Regions from separate parts of the Paenibacillus sp. FSL P4-0184 genome, predicted to be linked through region 1. Evidence: a T-box and tRNA genes for the amino acid it is inferred to sense, from the RefSeq annotation. Region 1 holds a T-box; the other holds one or more tRNA genes.
The links. A T-box is a leader RNA that pairs with one kind of tRNA and senses whether it is charged. The one in region 1 lies ahead of trpS (tryptophan--tRNA ligase), so its partner is inferred to be a tRNA-Trp.
Positions count from the first base shown of each region.

Region 2: it encodes a tRNA-Trp, which carries the amino acid that the T-box ahead of trpS (tryptophan--tRNA ligase) is inferred to sense. The anticodon was not compared.

Region 1 is NZ_JBBORN010000002.1:758,071-765,338, reverse strand. It holds gene MKY52_RS25185 (ABC-F family ATP-binding cassette domain-containing protein) at 1-233, opposite strand, end outside; gene MKY52_RS25180 (DUF4179 domain-containing protein) at 421-1,542, opposite strand; gene MKY52_RS25175 (sigma-70 family RNA polymerase sigma factor) at 1,535-2,071, opposite strand; gene MKY52_RS25170 (winged helix-turn-helix transcriptional regulator) at 2,296-2,664, shown strand; gene MKY52_RS25165 (hypothetical protein) at 2,725-3,150, opposite strand; T-box leader at 3,354-3,639, shown strand; gene trpS (tryptophan--tRNA ligase) at 3,742-4,737, shown strand; gene MKY52_RS25155 (aminopeptidase) at 4,945-6,177, opposite strand; gene MKY52_RS25150 (hypothetical protein) at 6,344-6,691, opposite strand; gene MKY52_RS25145 (VanZ family protein) at 6,841-7,268, shown strand, end outside.
Region 2 is NZ_JBBORN010000001.1:3,027,956-3,035,223, reverse strand. It holds gene MKY52_RS13335 (ABC transporter ATP-binding protein) at 1-793, opposite strand, end outside; gene MKY52_RS13330 (BMP family ABC transporter substrate-binding protein) at 895-2,034, opposite strand; gene MKY52_RS13325 (AraC family transcriptional regulator) at 2,361-3,110, shown strand; tRNA gene MKY52_RS13320 (tRNA-Leu) at 3,244-3,322, opposite strand; tRNA gene MKY52_RS13315 (tRNA-Cys) at 3,337-3,410, opposite strand; tRNA gene MKY52_RS13310 (tRNA-Gly) at 3,423-3,497, opposite strand; tRNA gene MKY52_RS13305 (tRNA-Gln) at 3,504-3,578, opposite strand; tRNA gene MKY52_RS13300 (tRNA-His) at 3,600-3,672, opposite strand; tRNA gene MKY52_RS13295 (tRNA-His) at 3,713-3,788, opposite strand; tRNA gene MKY52_RS13290 (tRNA-Trp) at 3,825-3,898, opposite strand; tRNA gene MKY52_RS13285 (tRNA-Tyr) at 3,907-3,992, opposite strand; tRNA gene MKY52_RS13280 (tRNA-Thr) at 3,998-4,073, opposite strand; tRNA gene MKY52_RS13275 (tRNA-Phe) at 4,094-4,169, opposite strand; tRNA gene MKY52_RS13270 (tRNA-Asp) at 4,177-4,254, opposite strand; tRNA gene MKY52_RS13265 (tRNA-Met) at 4,281-4,357, opposite strand; tRNA gene MKY52_RS13260 (tRNA-Val) at 4,375-4,450, opposite strand; tRNA gene MKY52_RS13255 (tRNA-Glu) at 4,506-4,580, opposite strand; tRNA gene MKY52_RS13250 (tRNA-Ser) at 4,598-4,690, opposite strand; tRNA gene MKY52_RS13245 (tRNA-Asn) at 4,694-4,769, opposite strand; rRNA gene MKY52_RS13240 (23S ribosomal RNA) at 4,830-7,268, opposite strand, start outside.

The DNA of each region.
Region 1 (7,268 bases):
GAAAGCTCCGAGAATTGAGAGAAATAACTGATCTTCACATTGGGATCTAACTCTACTTTCCCTGCTGTTGGCTCCTCTTTTCCCATTATCAGTTTAAAAACAGTAGACTTCCCCGCACCATTTTGTCCGATTAACCCAATCCGTTCACCCATGCTAACTCGAAAATATATATCTCGAAAAATCAAAGTATTCTCATATTTCTTAGTTACGTTCTCCATACGGATTACGCTCAAATCTATCACCCCTAGTTCATATAGATCAAAATACAGCTCAGAACACTCAAAGAGCTATTATAGCACTATTTTAAAAAAGGACTTTATAATCATATTTAATCTTCTAGAAAACAAAAAAAGGTCGCTGTCAGCGGACCTTTTTCTGCATTACGAATCCCATCACATTCTCACTCTCATCACTTGCTGCTTATTTTTTCAAGATATCAATATACTCCTCTTTCTCGCGATCAGGCCCCGCATCAAGCTTCAAACGAATGAATTTTGGATGATCCAATACGTTGCTGCTAAAGTTACTTATAAATCCGTCCTCACTGCCACTTCCGCCAATCGAATTATTTTTCAATTCGCGCTTCCCAACCCGCGAGGTCAACTCACTAGGAGTCTTTCCAAAAATTTCATTCCTGATCTCCCAATCGGTTTTTAATGCCTCACTTAACGTGAATTTAACTACTATACTTAAAGGAGATAGCTCCACCTGCGCAAGATTCACTTCATGTCCGTCAATCATAAAAGGCTGATTTATAACTACTGTCTCGGTCTTCTGTTCCCAGAATTTTGGATCAATAGCGAAACTCACCTTTAAACGATCAGAATAGCGCATGTCAGCTAGATCTGTTCCCGTTTTTGGTTTTGCTAGCATTCCTGGATCCACTGAAGCGATCTGAAAATTCGCCACCACCTCTTTTGGAAATGCTTTATCCTTATCTAGTGGATAGATAGTTTTTCCGAGCCATGTATAAATACTATCCACAGCATGTAAACCCATCCCACCTCTACCCCCATTTTTATCCACTACACTTTGTCCCGTCACAGCATCTGTCAGCCATACACTATTCACATTGTAAATTTCCTGACCACCACTTGTAGTCCCTGTATATAGCAGTATAATTTTATTTTCATCAGCGATCACAGCATTTAGAGTGATTTTATATCCGTTTTTCTCAGCACTCTTATTCACGATTTGCACATAATCGTTTCGAATAGCAGATTCTAACGTAAGGGCATCAACATCAGATTCAGCCAGCTTCTTAAAAGGCTCCAGCACATCCCAATCACTTGATTCAATACTTGTAGAGGCTTGCTGTGGCATCCATTGGGTTGGATTGAAGAAGAGTAAACCTGCAATCAAAACAGATGCAGTCAGTACAGCCATAGCGCTTCTAGCAAACATTAGCTTTTTTCCGCGCTTTTTACCTAGTTCGAGTCCTGCTTGAATGGCATAGATTTGTGCGGCTGCACTCTCCATTTTTTGCTCCTGTGGGATCCGTTCAGCATCGATTAACATGGCAAGCTCCTCCTGACTACTCATGGTTCCAATCACCCCGATTCTTAATGATCGTTCTTAACTGCTTGAGTCCTTTATGCTGCCATGTCTTGACCGTTCCTTCAGGTTTATCCAGAATGTTAGCAATCTCATTTAAGGTCATATCGTTGTAGTATTTAAGCAGCAGCACATGGCGATACTTGGGTTTAACCTGTTCAAGTGCCCACAGCATTTCCATCCGATGATGGCCAATGTGCGTAATCTGCTCTCCTATTCTCTCGTCTACAAGCGGCATGGAACGTTTTCTACGTCTTTGTTCATCTATACAGACATAAATCAGGATCCGAATGATCCATGATTTAAACGCTTTTGGATCCTTTAATGTTTTTCTTTTGATCCAGGCCCGGCAAGTCATTTCCTGCATCGCTTCAAGCGCATCATTCCGGTTACGCAAGTAGCTATAGGCAATACTGTATAGTTGTTCTCTATGTACCAATATAGAATCGTAGAAATCCGTCTCGCTCCTAGAATCAAGAATCGTTACCTTCTTCATTTCTGCATTAGTCATCGTCATATCCTTCCTTAGCCCCCTCTCCTAAACCTCTCATAGATTAAGACGGGGAGGGTATAGAAACGGTTTTTATTTATATTAACTTTTTTGGGACTGAGCACTTAAAATTATAACATTCTATAAAAAAAGAACGATAAATGTTATGATTAGTAAAATTGGACATAATCAATAGTACGCACTTAAAAGTACCATAGGTACAAAAAAGTACCCATACATTGGAGGATATCATGACAACTATCAAGAAAAAATACAATATTTCTGTTGAGGCCACACTCGAAGTGATTGGAGGAAAATGGAAATGTGTAATTCTGTGTCATTTAACTCATGGCAAAAAACGAACATCGGAACTAAAACAGTTAATGCCCGGAATTACTCAAAAAATGTTAACCCAGCAACTACGCGAACTTGAGGCCGATGGAATTATCAACCGGATCGTATACAATCAGGTCCCACCCAAAGTGGAATATGAGCTTAGTGAATATGGTGATAGTTTAAGCGACATTTTGACTTCTCTATGTAATTGGGGAGAACAACATATCATTAAGCAATATGGCGATAAATATGCTGTTTTAGAGGACAACATTTTAAATAAATAAATAAATTATGCCCCATGAAAAAAAAGACAGCTAAATCAAATCGATTTAACTGTCCATAACTTAAATTACTCCGTCTCCTCCAATAGCAGTTGCTGTGAATGATATGGGTCCAAATAGATTTATAGTTAAGTTGCTATCATTTTGAATTACCAATTCATAATTGTGGACTCCAATATAAGGACCATCAACCCACTGAGCATTTAATTGAATATCAGTAGTTGAAGTAAAACTATAAAAGGATTTATAAATATCGACTCCAGCACGTCGGATTAAAACAAGAAATTGACTATCAGCAAGTGCAGTAAGACTAAAACTACCATTTAACTCGACTCTACTGGAGAAAGAGGCTGGGTTAGCCGGGCTAATATTTACTTGCGCTGTGGCTAGACCCGCTCCAGCTCCAGGAATCCCTGCAACCGTTGTAACAGTAGTAAACGGGTCTAAGGGGGTTTTTGCCTGTGAACCATAACTTATATTTGTCGCCATTTATCATCACTCCATTCCAGTTACAAGGTTATACATTATTATATTGTGAATCAACAATGATAAATTGGACATAATTCCTGATGAATATATACATTTAAGTTATACTTTGCTAGAACATATAATCCTAGATACTTCGTCTATTACCCTCTAATTTCCACCCATTGACAAATCCGCTCATCAGAACTACAATTACCCAAATATCATGAACAACGCTGACAAAGGGTAAGTAGACAAACGAACATGGACTTCAGAGAGCCGGTGGTTGCTGCGAACCGGTGTCCAGCGCTTGATCGAATGGCCTTTAGAGTTGCTCTTCCGAACCATCTTAGCTGATGTTGTAGGGAAAGCCGGGTTTCCCACCGTTATCAAGGGACCTGTATCGAGATTGTCTCAGACCTTCTCCGTACCGGTAAGAGAAGATCGTAAAACCATATTAACGTATGGCGGAGTGATCATTTAAGGTGGTACCACGACAACTTCGTCCTTATTGGATGAGGTTTTTTTGTCATTTAAAGGAGGTGATGGCCATGGATGATGGCTGGTGGTGGCGACTCAATGTTAGTCAGAAGCAACAAAACAGGAGGAATTCAAATGATAAAAGAACGTGTATTAACTGGAGATCGAGTGACTGGAAAGCTTCACCTTGGCCATTACGTGGGCAGCTTACAGAATCGAGTGGCGCTACAGGAGCAATATGATACTTTTGTGTTTTTAGCAGATATTCAAGCCCTAACGACTCACTTTGATCGCCCTCAACTACTAGGTCAAAACTTGAATGAAATTACATTAGACTATTTATCAGCAGGTATAAATCCAGATAAAGCCACTATATTTATTCAATCCATGATCCCAGAGATCGCTGAGCTGACCGTCCTTTTCTCCATGTTTGTCACTGTGAATTCTTTACGGCATAATCCCACGATTAAAGCCGAATCGAAAAATTCCAGCTTAGATGAATTGTATTATGGTTTTCTAGGTTATCCAGTTAGCCAGGCTGCGGATATAACCTTTTGTAAAGCGACGATTATTCCTGTAGGAGAAGACCAGCTTCCCCATCTGGAGTTGACCCGCAAAATCGTACGTAGATTCAACGAGCTGTACAGCCCCATCCTTGTGGAGCCCAGAGCGCTCATCAGCGAGACGCCAAGACTAATAGGAACAGACGGCAACGCTAAAATGAGTAAAAGCCTAGGCAATGCTATCGAGCTGGACTCTACGAAAGAAGAGATCACCTTCAAGATCCGTAAAGCCACAACCGATCCAGCCCGTGTTCATAAAAATGATCCTGGGCATCCAGATATTTGTCCCATTTATGCTTATCATCGTGCTGTTCGTTCGCATGGCGCCTCAGAGATTCACGATAGCTGCGAAAGTGGCAGTATAAGCTGTTCTGCCTGTAAGCAGCTTATCACGACAGCTCTAGACCAGCTAATTGAACCAATGCGTGAGCGTCGCTCCTATTATGCTGCCAGACCCAAGGTTGTTGAGGATATCTTATTATCCGGAACTAAGCGTGCCCGCAATATTGCTCAAGAAACGATGTCTGAAGTACGCGAGGCTATGGGCCTTAATTATTTTTCAAAATAAAACTGATCTCTAAGGGCAATAAAAAAACGCCGGACTCTCTATTGAAGAGAGCGCCGGCTGTTTTTGCTTCGCTTGCAGCTACAAGCGTCGATCCCTCCTTGAAGCTATACTCTGGACCAGGGGTTAGGACTTTACACTTGTCCGCTTCTACATCAAAGAAAAAGGCCATAACCCCCTAAAGCGAGATTACGACCTTAATTTTATACCTTACAGCACCCAATTCCCTTTACGGAATACCGGTTCAATCGTGCCATCCGCAAGTTCTCCGTCAATATCCAGCTCAGCTGAACCAATCATAAAATCGACATGCGTTAAGCTGACATTAGCACCTCGTGCGACAAGCTCTTCATTCGTAAGCTTTGTGCCGCCTTCAATATTGACAGGGTAAGCACTTCCCAACGCGAAATGGCAGGAGGCATTCTCATCAATCCCTGTATTGTAGAAAATTCGGTTCAAGCGAGAGATGGGAGAATCATGCTGCACTAAAGCCACTTCTCCTAAATAGGATGCACCTTCATCCGTTGCAAGCAGCGAAGTCAGATGCTCACGTCCGGACTCAGCTTCATATGCTACTACTTTTCCATCTTTAAAAGTGAAAGAAAGACCTTCTACCAACCGTCCGTTCAGATTAAGCGGGAGCGTGCTTCTTACTGTACCGTTCACGCCTGTACGATGTGGCATGGAATAGATCTCCTCCGTTGGCATATTCGCCACGAAATACACGCCTTTATCATTCTCTCCGCCGCCTCCACGCCATAGATGTCCTTCTGGAAGCTCCACATGCAGATCCGTTCCCGGAGCGCGGTAATGCAGGCTTTTATAACGCTTAGCGTTCATTCTATCCTGACTTTCTTTCAATTGACCGATATGCTCTCTCCATGCGGCAACCGGATCCTCGCTACCTACACGATTCATCTGGAATACCGCTTCCCACATCGCTTCCACTCGCTTTTCCTCAGGGAGATCAGCGAACACCTTGTTCGCCCAAGCGCGCGTTGGAGCCTTAACAAGAGACCAGCTAATTTTGCTATTACGAGTATATTTGGAGTAGTTTTTGCGAGCAACAGCTGCCGCTTTAACTGCTCGTGACACTTTGGAAGAATCAATACCATTGAACAATTCCGGATCTGGTACTTTAATATGTAAGATGGCGCCGTTCTCTTCCGCAAACTTCTCCATCATTTCTGCTTGCCACTGTGGATAGTAATCGAAGGAATCTTCTGGGGCTTTTTCGTAACGAATACGTGTAGTCGCTTCATCGTCCCAATCAACAATTACATATTTAGCACCTGCTTCATAGGCTTTACTTACAATCAAGCGAGTAAGCTCTGCCGTTTCAATAGGTGCATGCACCATCAAAACTTGTCCAGGCTGTACATTTACCCCTACTTTTACAACCAGGTTCGCATATTTCTCTAACATGACATCAAAATCTTTCATGAATTCTCTTCCTCCATCTCTATGGTTGCTTTACTGTCGCACCAAAGCACCGGAGCTCCTTAACAGCAGACGGTCAGCTTCACTTCTTATTTTAACGCAAAATGCTAAGAGTTGCGATTCGATATAATAAAGCGGCCCCCATGAAAGGAACCGCTCACGTAAATCCTTATTTTTTATCCACTTGCAGCAACGTTACGGTCTTTAAAGAATAGGTATGCATTATCTTGTCCTCAGAGATTACATTAAGCTTGGTCAAACTTGCTACCTTCGCGGGATCTGATTTGGAGAGCATACGCCACACTTCGGGGTCTGATAGGGTTTCATATAACTTGAGATCATCATATTCTTTGCGATTTTGCATCACTAGCTTCACTTTGTAGCTTCCGATTTCAGTCTCGGTAGCCCCCTGCTCACTACAATAGCTTAGAATATCCTGCCGAAGCTCTGCTAACTCTTTTTCAATTTCCTTTTGTTTTTGCTTCAGTCGATAATACTGCTGCACCTTTTTCTCCATCACTTCACGCTCCTCTATAGACATATGTATGCCGGAAGCGCTAAATAAATAAGTTGAGTTCCCTATCATAAAATTTTATAATGAGCCGGGAACGCTAGTTTGCAGCAGACTACAATATTCCACAAAAACAATGATTCGGCAGGTGACTTATGTTTCATTCTTACTTTTTCCCAATTTCTTATGCCTTTATGATGTTTCCTATAGCGGCATTGATCTTCACACTCCCTTTTCTAATCGTTCAATACCGTAGACACGGCTACATCCATAAGCTTAGAGCTTTAATCCTATACTTATTGCTGCTCTATCTGATGAACGCTTATTTTCTTGTTTTGCTTCCGATGCCTTCGTCAAGACATAATATGGCACCTTCGGGAAGTATGATGCAGCTCGCCCCTCTTCAATTCATACAAGATATTATAGATGGCTCTAAGATCATACCTGATCAGATTTCAACGTATTGGTCGTTACTGCGTGAGCCTGCTTTTTTACAGGTGATATTTAACATCGCTTTGACCGTGCCGTTTGGATTGTTTCTGGGTTACTATTTTCGAACGCGCTGGGGAATGTGTATTCTCTT
Region 2 (7,268 bases), on a different contig from region 1:
CTAAGCCCTGCACAGTGAGTACCGGCTCCCCAATAGACAGAATCTCCTTGTCATATTTCAACACGACGTCTCTGCCCACCATAAGGCGTGAGATTTCTTGCTCCGTGACATCCTTCGTTTGGAAGACACCTTCACTACGTCCACTACGCATGATCGTAATTCTGTCACAGATCGCTTTAACTTCTTTCAACTTGTGTGAAATAAAAACAATCGTATGACCCTGCTCTCTTAACTGCTTAAGCTCCCGGAACAATTCCTCTGTTTCCTGTGGAGTCAACACTGCGGTCGGCTCATCCAGAACGAGGATTTTTGCACCACGCAGCAGCGCCTTCAGAATTTCAACCTTTTGCTTCATACCAACCGTGAGATCCTCCACTTTTGCTTTTGGATCCACTGCCAGATTGTATTTCTTCGCAGTCTCTTCGGTCATGCGTACAGCTTCTGCATAATTGATGCCAACGCCCTTACGAGGTTCCATGCCCAGCACCATGTTCTCTGCTACCGTAAAAGAAGGGACCAGCATAAAATGCTGGTGAACCATACCAATCCCTCTATCAATGGCATCCTGAGCAGATTGTAGCTTCACTTTTTCACCCTTGATAAAGATTTCACCTTCACTAGGCTCTTCCATGCCGAACATGATCTTCATTAAAGTTGATTTACCAGCGCCGTTCTCGCCCGCAATCGCATGAATTTCTCCCTCACGTAAAGAAAAATGCACGTCTTTATTTGCAACGACACCATTGGGATACACCTTGGTAATTCCCCGCATTTCCAGCAGTGCTTTGTTCATAGGTCTCAACGCCTTTCGACTTGGAGGTCTGCAAAAATATACAGCTGGAATTCTTCTAAAGAAGAATCTCCAACTGTAGGTTTATCACTTTATAGCTACACTTAAGGCTTAACTGCGTTACGAATGGCTTCTACTTCAGAGGTTTCCATTCCCATCGCGTTATCTACTGTAATTTCTTTATTGATCAGCTTTTGCTTCACTTCTTCAACTTTAGCCTGAAGATCGGCAGGGAAGATATTTTTATAGATCTCATTCTCTGCAATGCCTACACCATCATCTACAAAGCTCAACACATCACGTTTACCCATCTCAAGTGTACCGTCTTGTAATCTCTTCACGGCACCCAGAATAGCACTATCAATCTTTTTAATAGAAGAAGTAACGATCAAGTTTGCTTTTTCGCTATCTGTATCGTTAAGCAACATCGCTTGATCGGAGTCTACACCGATAGCATATTTCTTCTTCTCCTTAGCTGCATCAAAGATCCCAAGACCTGTACCCCCAGCCACGTTAAAAATAACGTCCACACCGGAGTTATATTGAATCAGCGAAAGCTCCTTGCCTTTAGCCGGGTTAACGAAATCACCAGCATATGATACAGCGACCTTCACATCAGGATCAACATATTGAGCGCCCTGAATGTAGCCTACCAAGAAAGCGTTAATTCCTGGAATGTCCATGCCGCCTACAAAACCGATCACATTCTCAGGATTAGCATTTTCCATATCCGATTGTGTAGCTAACGCAGCTACAGCACCTGCCAGAAAAGATACTTCATTTGTCGCATAAGACATGTTGTACATATTCTCTGGTGCTTCATCTATATCGGTATCATAGTTAATGAATTTTTTGTCTGGATATAATTCAGCCGTTGCATTAAACATCTCTGTAATTTCCGATCCGCCAGAAATGATAACATCCCAATCCTCAGCGGCGATATCGTTAAACGTAGGCTCCCATTTCGTTTTATCGACACCCATTTCTACAACTTTTGTTTCTGCACCCAGCTCATCCTTAACCTTTTGCAAACCGCTATTCGCAGAGTCAAAGAAAGATTTATCTCCAAGCGTTCCTGGAATCAGAAGTACAACTTTGAGTTTATCCCCTGAACCTGTTTCTCCACCTTCAGCTGCGTTAGATCCTGCATTCGCGGAAGATCCATTACTCGACGTATTATTTCCACAGGCTGTGACCATTACCATTACTACTAGTAACAACAAAGAAAGAACTTTCTTTTTCATTTTTCTATTCCCCCTATTTATAGTTGGTTAGTAATTTGAGAGATTCTCCTTCTTAGTCCGTTGTATATTTCACGATTTAGATGGAAACTCTCATTTTTCATGTAACATTGTCAAAATTTTAATGATTTTAACGAATACACTAAAAAAAAGAGATAAAATTATAATTTTTCCGACTAATCCGACTAATTTCCGAACAAGATGGCCAGTCAGGTTGCTAATCTTCGGATTTCTTGATACGATCATATCAAATATTAATGAAAATAATTATATGATTTCGGTCATAATTTTGTACGATTCGGCTAAAACATAATTATTGGAGGCTCATCATGGATCGTGTTCTATATATTGTAAATGCAGCACATGAGGTTAATACCTATATTCCACCACACCAGCATGAATGTTATGAACTAGTCTATTATTTAAACGGATTAGGAACTACCAATGTAGGTTCGCGAAGTTATCATTTTCGTTCTTCTTCATTCGCGCTGATACCACCCAATCATAAACATGACGAGAATCATCGCGAGGATGCTACTATACTATTTGTAGGCTTCCATTCAAATCACCCAAATATGGAGAATTTGCAAGGCGTATATGAAGATGATAAAGAGCATACTGTTCTACAGATCTTACTTCGAATGAAAGCAGAGTTTACGCGCAAACAAGATGGATTCTCTGAACTATTGAACCTTCAAATGAGCGAAATCACTGTTCATCTGATACGGCTTCTTAGCGCCTCTGGGTTTCAATCACCAACGGAAGACAGAGTCCAATATGTTCTAAACTATATGAATGAGCATTACCGCCATAAGCTATCGGTCGCAACACTTTCTGAGATGTCTGGATACAGCTATGATCGTTTCCGCCATTTATTTAAAGAACGATTCGGTTCTTCACCTCTGCGCTATCTACTATTGAAACGTCTGGATTATGCAAAGTCTCTCTTGCAACATACCCAAATGCATATCTCTGAAGTATCAGCTGCTGCTGGGTTTGTGAATGACGCCCAATTCTGCAATATGTTTAAACGTGAAATTGGTCTCACCCCACGAGCATTCCGACTAAGCAGTCAATAAAAAAACACTCCACACAAAAAGGCCGTTGATTAGAGACGCCTCTAATTCAACGGCTTAAGAATAAAAGCTCAAAGACAAAGAAAAAAGGCTTGTAAAGTTGCTTATACAAGCGACTTTACAAACCTTTTTGATATACCGGCGAGAGGACTCGAACCTCCACGGTTTCCCTCTCGATTTTGAGTCGAGCGCGTCTGCCATTCCGCCACGCCGGCACATATGAAATTAATGGAGGCGCCACCCAGATTTGAACTGGGGATAAAGCTTTTGCAGAGCTTTGCCTTACCACTTGGCTATGGCGCCATGTGAAAACTTTGGAGCGGACGACGGGAATCGAACCCGCGACCCTCGCCTTGGCAAGGCGATGCTCTACCGCTGAGCCACGTCCGCATAAAATGGCTGGGGATATAGGATTTGAACCTATGCATGACGGAGTCAAAGTCCGTTGCCTTACCGCTTGGCTAATCCCCAATAACATTTTAAAATAAAAGGGGCGACTGATGGGTCTCGAACCCACGAATGCCGGAACCACAATCCGGTGCGTTAACCACTTCGCCACAATCGCCATATTAAACTAATATTGTTGCTGTCCTTCTTAAAGTAAATGGGGCGACCGATGGGACTTGAACCCACGAATGCCGGATCCACAAACCGGTGCGTTAACCCCTTCGCCACGACCGCCATATTAAACTTTAGAGAAAGACTTTAGATAAAGATTGGCAGGGGCAGCAGGAATTGAACCCACACCAACGGTTTTGGAGACCGTTGTTCTACCTTTAAACTATGCCCCTAAAAAAAATGGTGGGGGATGATGGATTCGAACCACCGAACACGTACGTGAGCAGATTTACAGTCTGATGCGTTTGGCCACTTCGCTAATCCCCCAAAGATGGTGCCGGCGAGAGGACTTGAACCCCCAACCTACTGATTACAAGTCAGTTGCTCTACCAATTGAGCTACACCGGCATATTAAGTTGTATACAACATGGTGGCTCGAGACGGATTCGAACCGCCGACACGAGGATTTTCAGTCCTCTGCTCTACCGACTGAGCTATCGAGCCAAGAAAATGGCGGAACCGACGAGATTCGAACTCGCGATCTCCTGCGTGACAGGCAGGCATGTTAGGCCAACTACACCACGGTTCCAAAAGATATAATTACTTGATGAAAATTGGTTGCGGGGGCAGGATTTGAACCTGCGGCCTTCGGGTTATGAGCCCGACGAGCTACCGGGCTGCTCCACCCCGCGTCGTTCTTAAATGAATATGGTGGAGGCTGAGGGGATCGAACCCCCGACCCTCTGCTTGTAAGGCAGATGCTCTCCCAGCTGAGCTAAGCCTCCGTAAACAACAATTGTTATTGTACCAAAGTCCACTATGTAAAATCAAGTGAAAATTTGGTGACCCGTATGGGATTCGAACCCATGTTACCTCCGTGAAAGGGAGGTGTCTTAACCCCTTGACCAACGGGCCATACTAAGTAAAATTTGTGGCGGAGAGAGAGGGATTCGAACCCTCGAGACGCTTGTGGCGCCTACACGATTTCCAATCGTGCTCCTTCGGCCAAACTCGGACACCTCTCCATATGGCTCCCCGAACAGGACTCGAACCTGTGACAACTCGATTAACAGTCGAGTGCTCTACCAACTGAGCTATCAGGGAATATTCATACCAGGCTTGATGCCTGAAAACTGAATCCGAATTGAATTTGCGTTCTAAGTATAGGATAAGCCCTCGACCGATTAGTATTGGTCAGCTCCATGCATTACTGCACTTCCACCTCCAACCTATCTACCTCGTCGTCTTCAAGGGGTCTTACTAATTGGGAAATCTCATCTTGAGGGGGGCTTCACGCTTAGATGCTTTCAGCGCTTATCCCGTCCGTACGTAGCTACCCAGCCATGCTTCTGGCGAAACAACTGGTGCACCAGCGGTACGTCCATCCCGGTCCTCTCGTACTAAGGACAGCTCCTCTCAAATTTCCTGCGCCCACGACAGATAGGGACCGAACTGTCTCACGACGTTCTGAACCCAGCTCGCGTACCGCTTTAATGGGCGAACAGCCCAACCCTTGGGACCTACTTCAGCCCCAGGATGCGATGAGCCGACATCGAGGTGCCAAACCTCCCCGTCGATGTGGACTCTTGGGGGAGATAAGCCTGTTATCCCCAGGGTAGCTTTTATCCGTTGAGCGATGGCCCTTCCATGCGGTACCACCGGATCACTAAGTCCGACTTTCGTCCCTGCTCGACTTGTAGGTCTCGCAGTCAAGCTCCCTTATGCCTTTGCACTCTTCGAATGATTTCCAACCATTCTGAGGGAACCTTGGAACGCCTCCGTTACTCTTTAGGAGGCGACCGCCCCAGTCAAACTGCCCGCCTGACACGGTCCCCGTACCCGATTAGGGTACTAGGTTAGAACCTAGATACGATCAGGGTGGTATCCCAACGGCGCCTCCACCGAAGCTTGCGCTCCGATTTCTACGGCTCCCACCTATCCTGTACAGATCGTACCCAAATTCAATATCAAGCTGCAGTAAAGCTCCATGGGGTCTTTCCGTCTTGTCGCGGGTAACCTGCATCTTCACAGGTATTAAAATTTCACCGGATCTCTCGTTGAGACAGCGCCCAAGTCGTTACGCCATTCGTGCGGGTCAGAATTTACCTGACAAGGAATTTCGCTACCTTAGGACCGTTATAGTTACGGCCGCCGTTTACTGGGGCTTCGGTTCATAGCTTCGGGTTACCCCTAACCACTCCCCTTAACCTTCCAGCACCGGGCAGGCGTCAGCCCGTATACTTCGCCTTGCGGCTTCGCACAGACCTGTGTTTTTGCTAAACAGTCGCTTGGGCCTTTTCACTGCGGCCCCCTCGTGCTATTCACACTACCGGGGCACCCCTTCTCCCGAAGTTACGGGGTCATTTTGCCGAGTTCCTTAACGAGAGTTCTTCCGCGCGCCTTAGAATTCTCTTCTCGCCTACCTGTGTCGGTTTGCGGTACGGGCACCTTCTCCTGGCTAGAGGCTTTTCTTGGCAGTGTGAGATCATGACCTTCGCTACTGTAATTTTCGCTCCCCATCACAGCCCAGCCTTAACGATGTGCGGATTTGCCTACACATCAGCCTCACTGCTTAGACGGACATATCCATCAGTCCGCGTCACTACCCTCCTGCGTCACCCCATCGCTCATAGCGGATTACGGTGGTACAGTAATTTCAAACTGTTGTCCTTCGACTACGCCTTTCGGCCTCGCCTTAGGTCCCGACTTACCCTGAGCGGACGAGCCTTCCTCAGGAAACCTTGGGCTTTCGGCGGATCAGATTCTCACTGATCTTTTCGTTACTCATACCGGCATTCTCACTTGTATGCTGTCCAGCGCTCCTTACGGTACACCTTCAACCCACATACAACGCTCCCCTACCCCAGATACATACGTATCTAGCCATAGCTTCGGTGGTGTGTTTAGCCCCGTTACATTTTCGGCGCAGAGTCACTCGACCAGTGAGCTATTACGCACTCTTTCAATGGTGGCTGCTTCTAAGCCAACATCCTGGTTGTCTGTGCAACTCCACATCCTTTCCCACTTAACACACACTTGGGGACCTTAGCTGATGGTCTGGGCTGTTTCCCTTTTGACAATGGATCTTAGCACTCACTGTCTGACTCCCGGCAATAAGTATATGGCATTCGGAGTTTGACTGAGCTTGGTAATCCTTGCGGACCCCGCACCCAATCAGTGCTCTACCTCCACTACTCTTATACCGAGGCTAGCCCTAAAGCTATTTCGGGGAGAACCAGCTATCTCCGAGTTCGATTGGAATTTCTCCGCTACCCCCACCTCATCCCCGCATTTTTCAACATGCGTGGGTTCGGGCCTCCAGTGCGTGTTACCGCACCTTCACCCTGGACAGGGGTAGATCACACGGTTTCGGGTCTACGTCCACATACTCAATCGCCCTATTCAGACTCGCTTTCGCTGCGGCTCCGTCTTCTCGACTTAACCTTGCATGTTAAACGTAACTCGCCGGTTCATTCTACAAAAGGCACGCCATCACCCATTAATAGGGCTCTGACTTTTTGTAAGCACACGGTTTCAGGTTCTATTTCACTCCCCTTCCGGGGTGCTTTTCACCTTTCCCTCACGGTACTGTTTCACTATCGG